One region of the Paenibacillus sp. RC84 genome, then DNA from elsewhere that is predicted to be linked to it. Evidence: riboswitches for the same ligand, from Rfam matches in the RefSeq annotation. Region 1 holds a riboswitch; the other holds the start of a gene.
What was found. A riboswitch is a leader RNA that binds a small molecule or an ion and turns the genes downstream of it on or off. The one in region 1 is predicted to bind cyclic di-AMP.
Positions count from the first base shown of each region.

Region 2: it holds a riboswitch for cyclic di-AMP, as region 1 does, so the genes downstream of both, ABH899_RS27305 (resuscitation-promoting factor) here and ABH899_RS23785 (TrkH family potassium uptake protein) in region 1, are expected to answer to the same signal.

Region 1 covers NZ_JBGBYL010000011.1:125,280-129,886, forward strand. The annotation lists gene ABH899_RS23775 (hypothetical protein) at 1-71, opposite strand, end outside; gene ABH899_RS23780 (CPBP family intramembrane glutamic endopeptidase) at 85-1,743, opposite strand; cyclic di-AMP (ydaO/yuaA leader) riboswitch at 1,923-2,072, shown strand; gene ABH899_RS23785 (TrkH family potassium uptake protein) at 2,130-3,473, shown strand; gene ABH899_RS23790 (potassium channel family protein) at 3,488-4,150, shown strand; gene ABH899_RS23795 (cation:proton antiporter) at 4,175-4,607, shown strand, end outside.
Region 2 covers NZ_JBGBYL010000016.1:45,858-50,464, reverse strand. The annotation lists gene ABH899_RS27310 (ABC transporter ATP-binding protein) at 1-659, opposite strand, end outside; cyclic di-AMP (ydaO/yuaA leader) riboswitch at 948-1,142, shown strand; gene ABH899_RS27305 (resuscitation-promoting factor) at 1,422-2,543, shown strand; gene rnmV (ribonuclease M5) at 2,650-3,195, shown strand; gene rsmA (16S rRNA (adenine(1518)-N(6)/adenine(1519)-N(6))-dimethyltransferase RsmA) at 3,244-4,164, shown strand; gene yabG (sporulation peptidase YabG) at 4,227-4,607, shown strand, end outside.

The sequences.
Region 1 (4,607 bases):
CCGGGCTGCCGTATCCAAGAGTCCGGGCGGCTTGCTGCCGGCAGGCGGTCCGCTGCCCCCGCTTCAGGCAAACCCGCCGACTCTCTAGACGGGCCGCCGGTTCCGCCTGCTTCCGCTCACAAATCTCAGCTTGTGAAGCCAGGATACCGCAAGGGCGACGGCGGCGGGCAGCGCCATATAGAGCAGGCCGAGCGCAGGCGTGCCGGCTGCCAGTCCTTCGCCCGTGAGAAGGGACAAGCCCATAAGGATGCTGTCCATGGCCGTATGGGCGAACAGGGCGGTCAGGAAGCCGTACCGCAGGAAGGCGTAGCCGAACACGAGGCCGAGCACCGTTACCTCGATCAGCCGGGTGTACACCGGGTAGATCGGGTAGGCGGTGTGTCCCGCCGCCCAGATGAGGCTGGGCAGAAGCACGGCCAGCCATTTGAACCGGAGCAGCCTGCTGAACAGGGCGATGCCGAGCAGCCGGAAGGTGGCCTCCTCGGAGATGCCCGCCGCCCAAGCCATCAGCGGAAGCAAAGCGGGCTGCAGCATGTTGCGGGGAGACGACATCGGGTCGTTCACCGACCAGACGCCGAAGCCTTTCTCCGCCACAAGGAACAGCACCTGCTGGAGGCCGAGCAGGAACAGGCAGAGCAGATAGCCCTGCGCCATGCTGCGGGTTACGCGCGAGCCGAAGTCGGCGTCGCGCCAGCGGGGCATGACGGACTTTCCTTCGCGTCTCCACAGGGCATCGCCCGCTGTGAAAGAGAAGTAGACGGCTGCGGCCATCAGCAGCGTCACGAAGTTGATCAGCACGATCGAAAGCATCGCTTCCTGGCCGCTGCTCGTCAGCGTACTGCCGGCTTTATAAGCCGGATACATGTTGATGTTGTTCATGACGTAGATCACGGCATACACCGCCGTTAGCAGGACGCCCCGGGAAAAATCGACCGTCCTCCATTTAAGGACGGTATAGCCGAGGGCGATCAGGGCCATCAGGCCGTTGCCCCACAAGCTGATGCGGGTCCACATGGAGGCGGTATCCTCCTGGTGTTCCAGCCAAGACGTAAAAGCGTCGGGGAGCCGGAACGATTGGGTGAACGAGGCAACGGAGGTTCCGTCCAGTTTCACGCTGATCGTCAGCTTAGCGTCCCCGACAGGCTCTTTCCGCCGCTCGAACAGCAGCAGACCGGACTTGGCGGCAGGCGGGCTGATCCGCTCGAACTCCGCCTCTTCGTAGCCCTGCCTCGCTATCGCTTCCCGGGCGAGCTTCTCCGCATCGGCCGCGGACACGGCGGCCTGGGCTTCGCCGCCGAGGCCGGACCAGCCGATGACGGCTTTCGTGGTCATATGGATATCGATGATCGACTTCCGGACCGAAGGGGAAGCCTCGGTGACTTCTACCCGATAGTAATCGACGGGCACCCGGCTGGCGTAGCTTTTGTCATACAACGTTTGAAGCTTCTCTTTGGTGAGATAACCGCTGAGTTCCTTCTCCGATTGGTAGCTGACGAATGTGCCGGGAGCCCCGCCGCCCGTAACGACGCCGGAACCGTTTACGGTATCGGCGCCCTGCCTTTGCCGCAGCCATGCGACCGCTGCCTCCGCGGCTTGTTCTTTCGTAATGGAGGCTGCCGTTTCGTAAGGATCGGAACCGGCGGGAGCGGCTCCGGTATTATAGATGAAAACTACGGCCGCATATAGAAGGAATCCGGTCAGGGCGAGCAGCAGCAGCGGTTTATCCAGACCGTATTTTTTCATGGTCAGCTCCTTCTCCGATCGTTTTTTTAACCGTATCACAGTTTGCGTAAGGATGCCAATTCGTGACTCCCAGTTAGCTGCAGGAAGATTGTCCAGGTTTCCCCCCGTAAAATCCGGTTAAAAGGGCTTTGTGCTTGTTTAATAACAGATATATAATGCGGATGATTCATTTCTTCGCGCAACTTCATACGCCGAATTTCCGCAGGAAAACGGGGGAACCATACATTGGGGTGAATTTTACCGCTTGTGCCTGAATAGGGCAGGGTAAATAGGGTGGCCTGTACATCCGAATCCGTCAGCTAACCTCGTAGGCGACAGCAGGAACCATAACCGAAAGGCAGTGGGTTTCCAGTGTCTTTTTTGTGCTTCATATAGGAGGAAATTATGTGTTAAAAAAGTCGAGATTTACGCCGCCGCAGATCCTTGTTCTCGGATTTGCCCTCATTATCCTCATCGGTTCCGGCCTGCTGATGCTGCCGGTCTCGTCAACGGACGGGCTGCCGCTTCCGTTCATCGACGCCCTCTTCACGGCCACCTCGGCTACCTGTGTAACAGGTCTGGTCGTGGTAGACACCGGGTCGCATTTTACGATGTTCGGGCAAATTGTTATCATTTCGCTGATTCAAATCGGCGGCCTCGGGTTCATGAGTATGGCGACGCTTTTTGCCTTCATCCTGCGCAAGAAGATATCGCTCCGCGAAAGGCTGCTGCTTCAGGAAGCCTTGAACCAGGGCAGCATGGAAGGCATTGTCCGCCTTTTCCGGAAAGTACTGATCTACTCGCTGAGCATCGAAGGAATCGCGGCTGTCCTTTTTACCGCCCGCTGGTCGATGGATCTCGGTTTTCCGAAGGGGTTGTACTACGGCATCTGGCATGCCGTTTCCTTCTTCAACAATGCCGGGTTTGACCTGTTCGGTCCCATTACCGGCCCATTCTCTTCGCTGACCGCTTACGCCGACGATTTTATTACCAATGTAGTGACGATGGCGCTCATCGTTCTGGGCGGGATCGGTTTTATCGTGATGTCCGATGTGATGGATTACCGGAAAACGAAGAGGCTGACCCTTCACTCCAAGGTGGTGCTGAGCGCCACAAGCATTCTGATCGTGACCGGGGCGCTTGTTATTTTTATCTTCGAGTATTCCAATTCGAAAACGCTGGGTTCATTGGACTTCGGCGGCAAGATTCTCGCTTCGTTCTTTCAATCGGTCACACCGCGTACGGCGGGGGCGAACACGCTTGATCTCGCTTCTCTCCGCCAAGCCACTCAATTTTTCATGATCATCCTGATGTTTATCGGGGCTTCTCCCGGATCTACCGGGGGCGGGATCAAGACGACTACGTTTACGATGCTGGTCGGGGCAATCGTGGCGATGGTGCGGGGAAAAGAAGATATCGTCTTCTTCCGCAATCGTCTCGGCAAGGAACGCATCCTGAAGGCGATCACTCTGACGATGTTTGCACTCTTTCTTGTTATTTTCGTTACCATGCTTCTGTCTACGACGGAAGATCACGAGTTTCTTATGATTTTGTATGAAGTGACTTCGGCATTCGGGACTGTAGGACTCACCCTGGGGCTGACCACGAAGCTTACCGTGTTCGGCAAGGTTATGATCGCCCTGACCATGTTCGCCGGACGTCTCGGGCCTTTGACGTTGGCGTATGCGCTGCAGCCTAAAGCCGAGAAAGAACTGTACCGTTATCCCGAAGGAAAAATCACGATAGGTTAAGGAGAAACAAAACAATGGCTTTCATTCAATATGCAGTTATCGGACTCGGACGCTTCGGTTCCAGCTTGTCCCAAGAATTGACTCAGCTCGGGCACGAGGTGCTGGGCATCGACAGAGACGAAGAGAAAGTAGACGAGATGAGCGACAAGCTCACCCATACCGTAGTTGCGGACGCGACGGACGAAGAGGTTCTACGCTCGCTCGGCGTCCGCAATTTCGACTGCGCCGTCGTGGCTATCGGAGACAACATCCAGGCGAGTATCATGGCGGCGATTCTGCTTAAGGAGCTTGGCGTTAAAACGGTCGTCGCGAAGGCGTTGACCGATCAGCATGCCAAGGTGCTTGAGAAAATCGGCGTGGACCGGATTATCTTTCCAGAGCGGGATATGGGCGTGCGCGTGGCTCACCAGTTGGTGTCGCCGAACCTTCTCGATTACATCGAATTGTCCAAAAACTACACGATCGCGGAGCTCGTCGTTTCCCGGCGTATTTCCGGCCTTACTCTAAAGGAGCTCGATCCGAGGGCCAAGTACGGCTGCAATATCGTCGCCATCAATAAGACGGACGACGTGATTATCGCGCCTACCGCCGAAGACGTCCTGCACGAGAAAGACGTGATGGTCGTCATCGGCACGAAAGAGCAGATCGATACGTTTGAGAGCCGCGCGATTCGGTAAGAAGCGGGAAAGGGGCGTATGCGCATGGAGAATGCTTTGACACAGCTTATTGACTATGAGCTGTATTTATTTATCCTGATTGTCGTTCTGGGCATGTTGTTCGGCAAACTGGCGGGATGGCTGCGCCTGCCCGATGTGGCGCTTTTTCTGATCGCGGGGATGATTTTCGGGCAAGCGTTTCACTGGATCGCCGAACCGAGCAGCTCGCTGACCAACCAGTTCATCCTGGTCGTAGGCTCCACGCTTATTCTGTTCGACGGTGGGCGCAATATCCGGCTGAGCGGGCTGAAGCATGTCTGGATCTCCGTCACGCTGCTCAGTATACCGGGTGTCATTCTTACGTGCGCGGCGGTCGCGGCCGCTTCCCACTGGTTTCTCGGCCTGCCCTGGCTGCACGCGCTTCTCCTAGGAGCTATCATCTCTTCCACCGATCCGGCTACGCTTATTCCCGTGTTCA
Region 2 (4,607 bases), on a different contig from region 1:
AGTGTGCCCTGGGCAAGAATTCGTCCCTGATGGAGAACGACGAACCGGTCGCAGTATCTTTCGATCGTGGCCAGGATGTGGGAACAGATCAGGAAGCTGGCGCCCCTGCTCTTGAAGTCCGCCATAATGTCGAGAAGAGAGCGCATCGCCAGCGGGTCAAGGCCGAGGAACGGCTCGTCAATGACATAAAGCGCGGGCTCGACAAGAAACGCATTCATGATCATGACTTTCTGCTTCATCCCTTTGGATAGCTGGCCCGGGAAGCTTTTGCGCTTAGGCTCCATCTGGAACTCGCTCATCAGGCGGCCGGCACGTTCCTTGAACGCTTCCTTCGGAATATCGTAAGCCATCGCCGTCAGTTCCAAATGCTCTTCAATCGTCAGATCGTCGTACAATTCGGGAGACTCCGGGACGAAAGAGTACGAGGACCGGTAGCCGAGCGGATCTTCCTCCAATGTCCGGTTACGGATGCGGACGCTGCCTTCCTGCGGCTTCAGGAGCCCGAGGATGTGTTTGATGGTCGTGCTTTTTCCCGCTCCGTTGAGTCCAATCAGACCGACCATTTCACCTTGTCCGACTGTAATTTCGAGATCGCGGAGAATCGGTTTTCCGGGCAAATAGCCTCCGCTGAGACGGGAAATGTGAAGAATCGGATTCATGCCTTCACCTGCTTTTCTTCAATCGGTTATTGCGGCTTTCGGCCTTTTCGGGCGGATTGCCGTATCTTTTATTATAGTCAAAAAATGCCTGGAAGCCCAATGCCCAAGCGGAACGGCGGAAATGGGGAAAACTAGAAGCGAGATAACGGGAGAAAAAAGGAGAACGACTGCAAGATAATTAGATAAATGCCGTTGGTTTGGTTAAATTTGCTTATTTTTAGGGAATATGCCCCCTTTACAGGTTGGATATTTGAGCGTAATATACTTTCATGATAACTTAATAAACGCCAAGTTTTAACGCTGAGTTTCCGTAAAAGGAAAACGGGGGAACCGCTGTCAAGGTCGGAACAGCTTTGGGCCGATACAACAGGAAACAATTTGGGGTGAATCTCAATGGCAGGTGCAGGCAGCACCGCCGGCGAGTAGGGCAGCTCTCACGGCCCGAATCCGTCAGCTAACCTCGTAAGCGTACCGGGAGAGATACCAACTGTCGTGTCATTCTGTTTAGTCGCGCTCACACACAGGCCACCGGGAAGCTTTCTCTTTCCGATGGCCTTTTTTGTTCCATATCGGACGGGTATTCGACCCGCATAAACATCAAGCGGAGGTGATGCCGACCCCGTAGAGACTGAGAGCAACCGGTCAGCCGGCGGGAAAGAAGCCAATTGCAAGGGTTCCGTTAGGAACCGCCAAATAAACCTAAGTCGCGTCCAAATCATCATGCGTATCACAGAGGCGAGGCTTTGAAGGAGGACCGAAGAAGTGGGCAATATCTCGCAATCAGAGACCCATGTTAAGCGATCATCCAGCATGTCCTTCGCATTGCGATGGAAGCATGAAAACTTGCGTATGATCATTCTTGCAGCTATCATTTCATTCGCTTTGACTTTCATGTTTTTGGTGTTGTTATACGGTACGGCTGGTAAAAGCGTATCATTGGTGGTAAACGGACGAGAAACCGTTGTGGAAACAAGACAATGGGTCCTACAGCGCCTACTGGATGAACAAGCCATTACAATCGGTGAGCACGATCAGGTATCTATGCCGCTTGACGGCAAGATTCAAGACGGTCAGAAGATTGTCATTGATCATGCATCACCCGTGCAGCTAACTGCCGACGGGCAGACACAAACTGTGCATACCACTGCGAAAACGGTAGATCAAGTTCTGCAAGATTCAAATATTTCGCTGGGAGAGCACGACAAAGTGACTCCGGCCAAAGACACGGAGCTTTCAGCCAATGCGGCTATCGAAGTTGTCCGGGTGAAGAAAGAAACGGAAGAAATTTCGGAGCCCATCGCATTCAGTGTGGTCAAGAAATCCGATGAGGATCTGCTGAAAGGCAAAGAGCAGGTCGTACAGGAAGGCCAGGAAGGCGTATTGGTCAAAAAGAAAGAGAAGATTTTCGAAAACGGAAAACTCGTATCCGAGCAAGTTATCGATCAAGCAGTCAAAAACGCCAGTGTGGATAAGATTGTGGCTATAGGCACAAAAAATCCGGTCGTTACGGTGGCAGCCGCATCCGAACCGGTTAAGCCTAAGCAGGTAACTAAAGCAGGTACCGACATAGACGCGAAGAAAATATTAAAGAACGTTACCTTGACCGCTTACTCTTCCGAAGAGCCGGGCGTAGGCAACCGGACCGCCAGCGGAACGAAGCCTGTTCAAGGCCAGACGATTGCCGTAGATACATCAGTCGTGCCGTTAGGCTGGTGGGTGTACATTGAAGGCATCGGATACCGCCGTGCAGAAGATACGGGCGGTGCTATTAAAGGCCAGAAAATGGACGTTTATTTCGACAGTATGAGTTATGCCAAGACTTTCGGTGTGAAACGGGGATATACCGTTTACGTCATCGGTCCGAATAAACCGACACAAGATTAGGATAACATGTTACCTGTAACGAAGATTTACAAACCGGTAACAAACCGTATGCAAAAAGAAGAGGGACACCCTCTTCTTTTTGTGCGCTTAAGAGAGGATAAAGAACATGATCAAAGAAATCATTGTTGTCGAAGGAAAAGACGATACGACCGCTATCAAGCGGGCGGTTGAAGCGGATACGATCGAAACCGGAGGATCGGCAATCAACCGGGCAATTCTGGATCGTATCCGGCTGGCCCAGGAGCGCAGAGGGGTCATCGTCTTTACGGATCCGGATCATGCGGGTGAGCGCATCCGTAAAATCATTTCGGGCAAGGTGCCCGGCTGCAAACATGCTTTTCTCCCCCAGGAACTTGCCGAGAAGCGGGGGGATATCGGAGTCGAGAACGCGACTCCGGACGCTATACGGTCCGCTCTGGCGAACGTAAAGACCGAATATGAGGGCGCCGCGTCTCTTTTGACATGGGAGGATCTGATCGCCGCCGGCCTCGTTGTTCATCCCGATGCAGCGGCCAGACGACTGGAAGTAGGAAAAAAGCTCGGAATCGGGTATTGTAATGGTAAGCAGTTTTACAAGCGCTGCGCCGCTTTTCAAATTTCCCGGGAAGAGTTCGAAGCTGCCGTAGAGCAGTTGGACCGTCCGGATCAATAATTTACGCACAGGCAGCTTTCGTCAGGGACGGAAGCTTGGAGGATGACTATGAAATTAAATGAACAAGGCAGCGGCCCGTCCTTTGCTTCTGAAGATGTGGCAACGCCCAAACGGACCAAAGATATTCTAAACCGGCACAATCTGGTGCTCAAAAAAAGTCTGGGACAGAACTTTCTGACGGACGGCAACGTTCTGCGCAACATCATCTCCGCGGCGGAGCTTACTCCCGAGAAGGGGGCGCTGGAGATCGGGCCCGGAATCGGCGCCCTGACCCAGCAGCTGGCGAAAGAGGCCGGCCGCGTCGTGGCGGTAGAGATCGACCAGCGTCTGCTCCCCATCCTGCGGGAGACGCTGTCGCCCTATCCGACGGCCGAGGTCGTCCACGGCGACGTGTTGAAGCTCGATCTGAGGCAGCTGATCGAGGAGAAATTCTCCGGCTTGTCCGGAATCAGTGTCGTCGCCAACCTTCCGTATTACATCACGACGCCGATCATCATGAAGCTGCTCGAAGAAAAGCTTCCGCTCGAAAACATCGTCGTGATGATCCAGAAGGAAGTGGCGGACCGGATGGCGGCCAAGCCGGGCGGCAAGGAGTACGGCAGCCTCAGCATCGCCGTACAATTCTATTGCGAAGCGGAACTGGTTACAATCGTTCCGCGCACCGTTTTCGTGCCGCAGCCGAACGTCGACTCGGCTGTGATCCGCCTGCGTCTGCGCAAAGGACCTCCCGTCGAAGTAGCGGACGAAGACTTCTTCTTCGAGGTGGTACAAGCCAGCTTTGCGCAGCGGCGCAAAACGATCTATAACAACCTCGGAGCCCGGTTCTTCTCCAAAGAGAACAAACGCGATTTGGAGGCTCTTCTGCTGGAGGCGGGCATCGAACCAAGCCGCCGTGGCGAAACGCTCAGCATGGAGGAATACGGCCGCGTGGCGGAAGCTCTGCGGAACTGCCCGACCTGCAGCAAATAGAAGCGGGCTAATCACCAATTGCCCACCCCTGCCATACGATAGGCTTAGGAGGGGATGGCTTCATGAGGCAAGGCGATCTGGCGACCCGCAAATCCTACGGCAACGATATCATTTTTCGAATCCAGGAGATCGATACGACAAGGGCGATTCTTCGGGGAGTCGATTTTCGCCTGCTGGCGGACGCTCCCATTGCTGATCTATCCCGCGTAACGGCCGCCCGCGATTCGGATTTTCCGAGAGTGAATTTGCCGAGGGTAGGCGAGACAATCCGCAGCATCCGCCAGTTTCGTCAGGAGCTGTATCAGCTCAACGATAATCTGGTGCGTAATAAGCTGCCCGAGAATACGCAATATTTCGAGATGCCGGGTAAAATCCTGCATCTGGACGGCGATCCGAACTATCTGCGCAAAAGCATGAATCTGTACGGAGAGCTTCGCATCCCC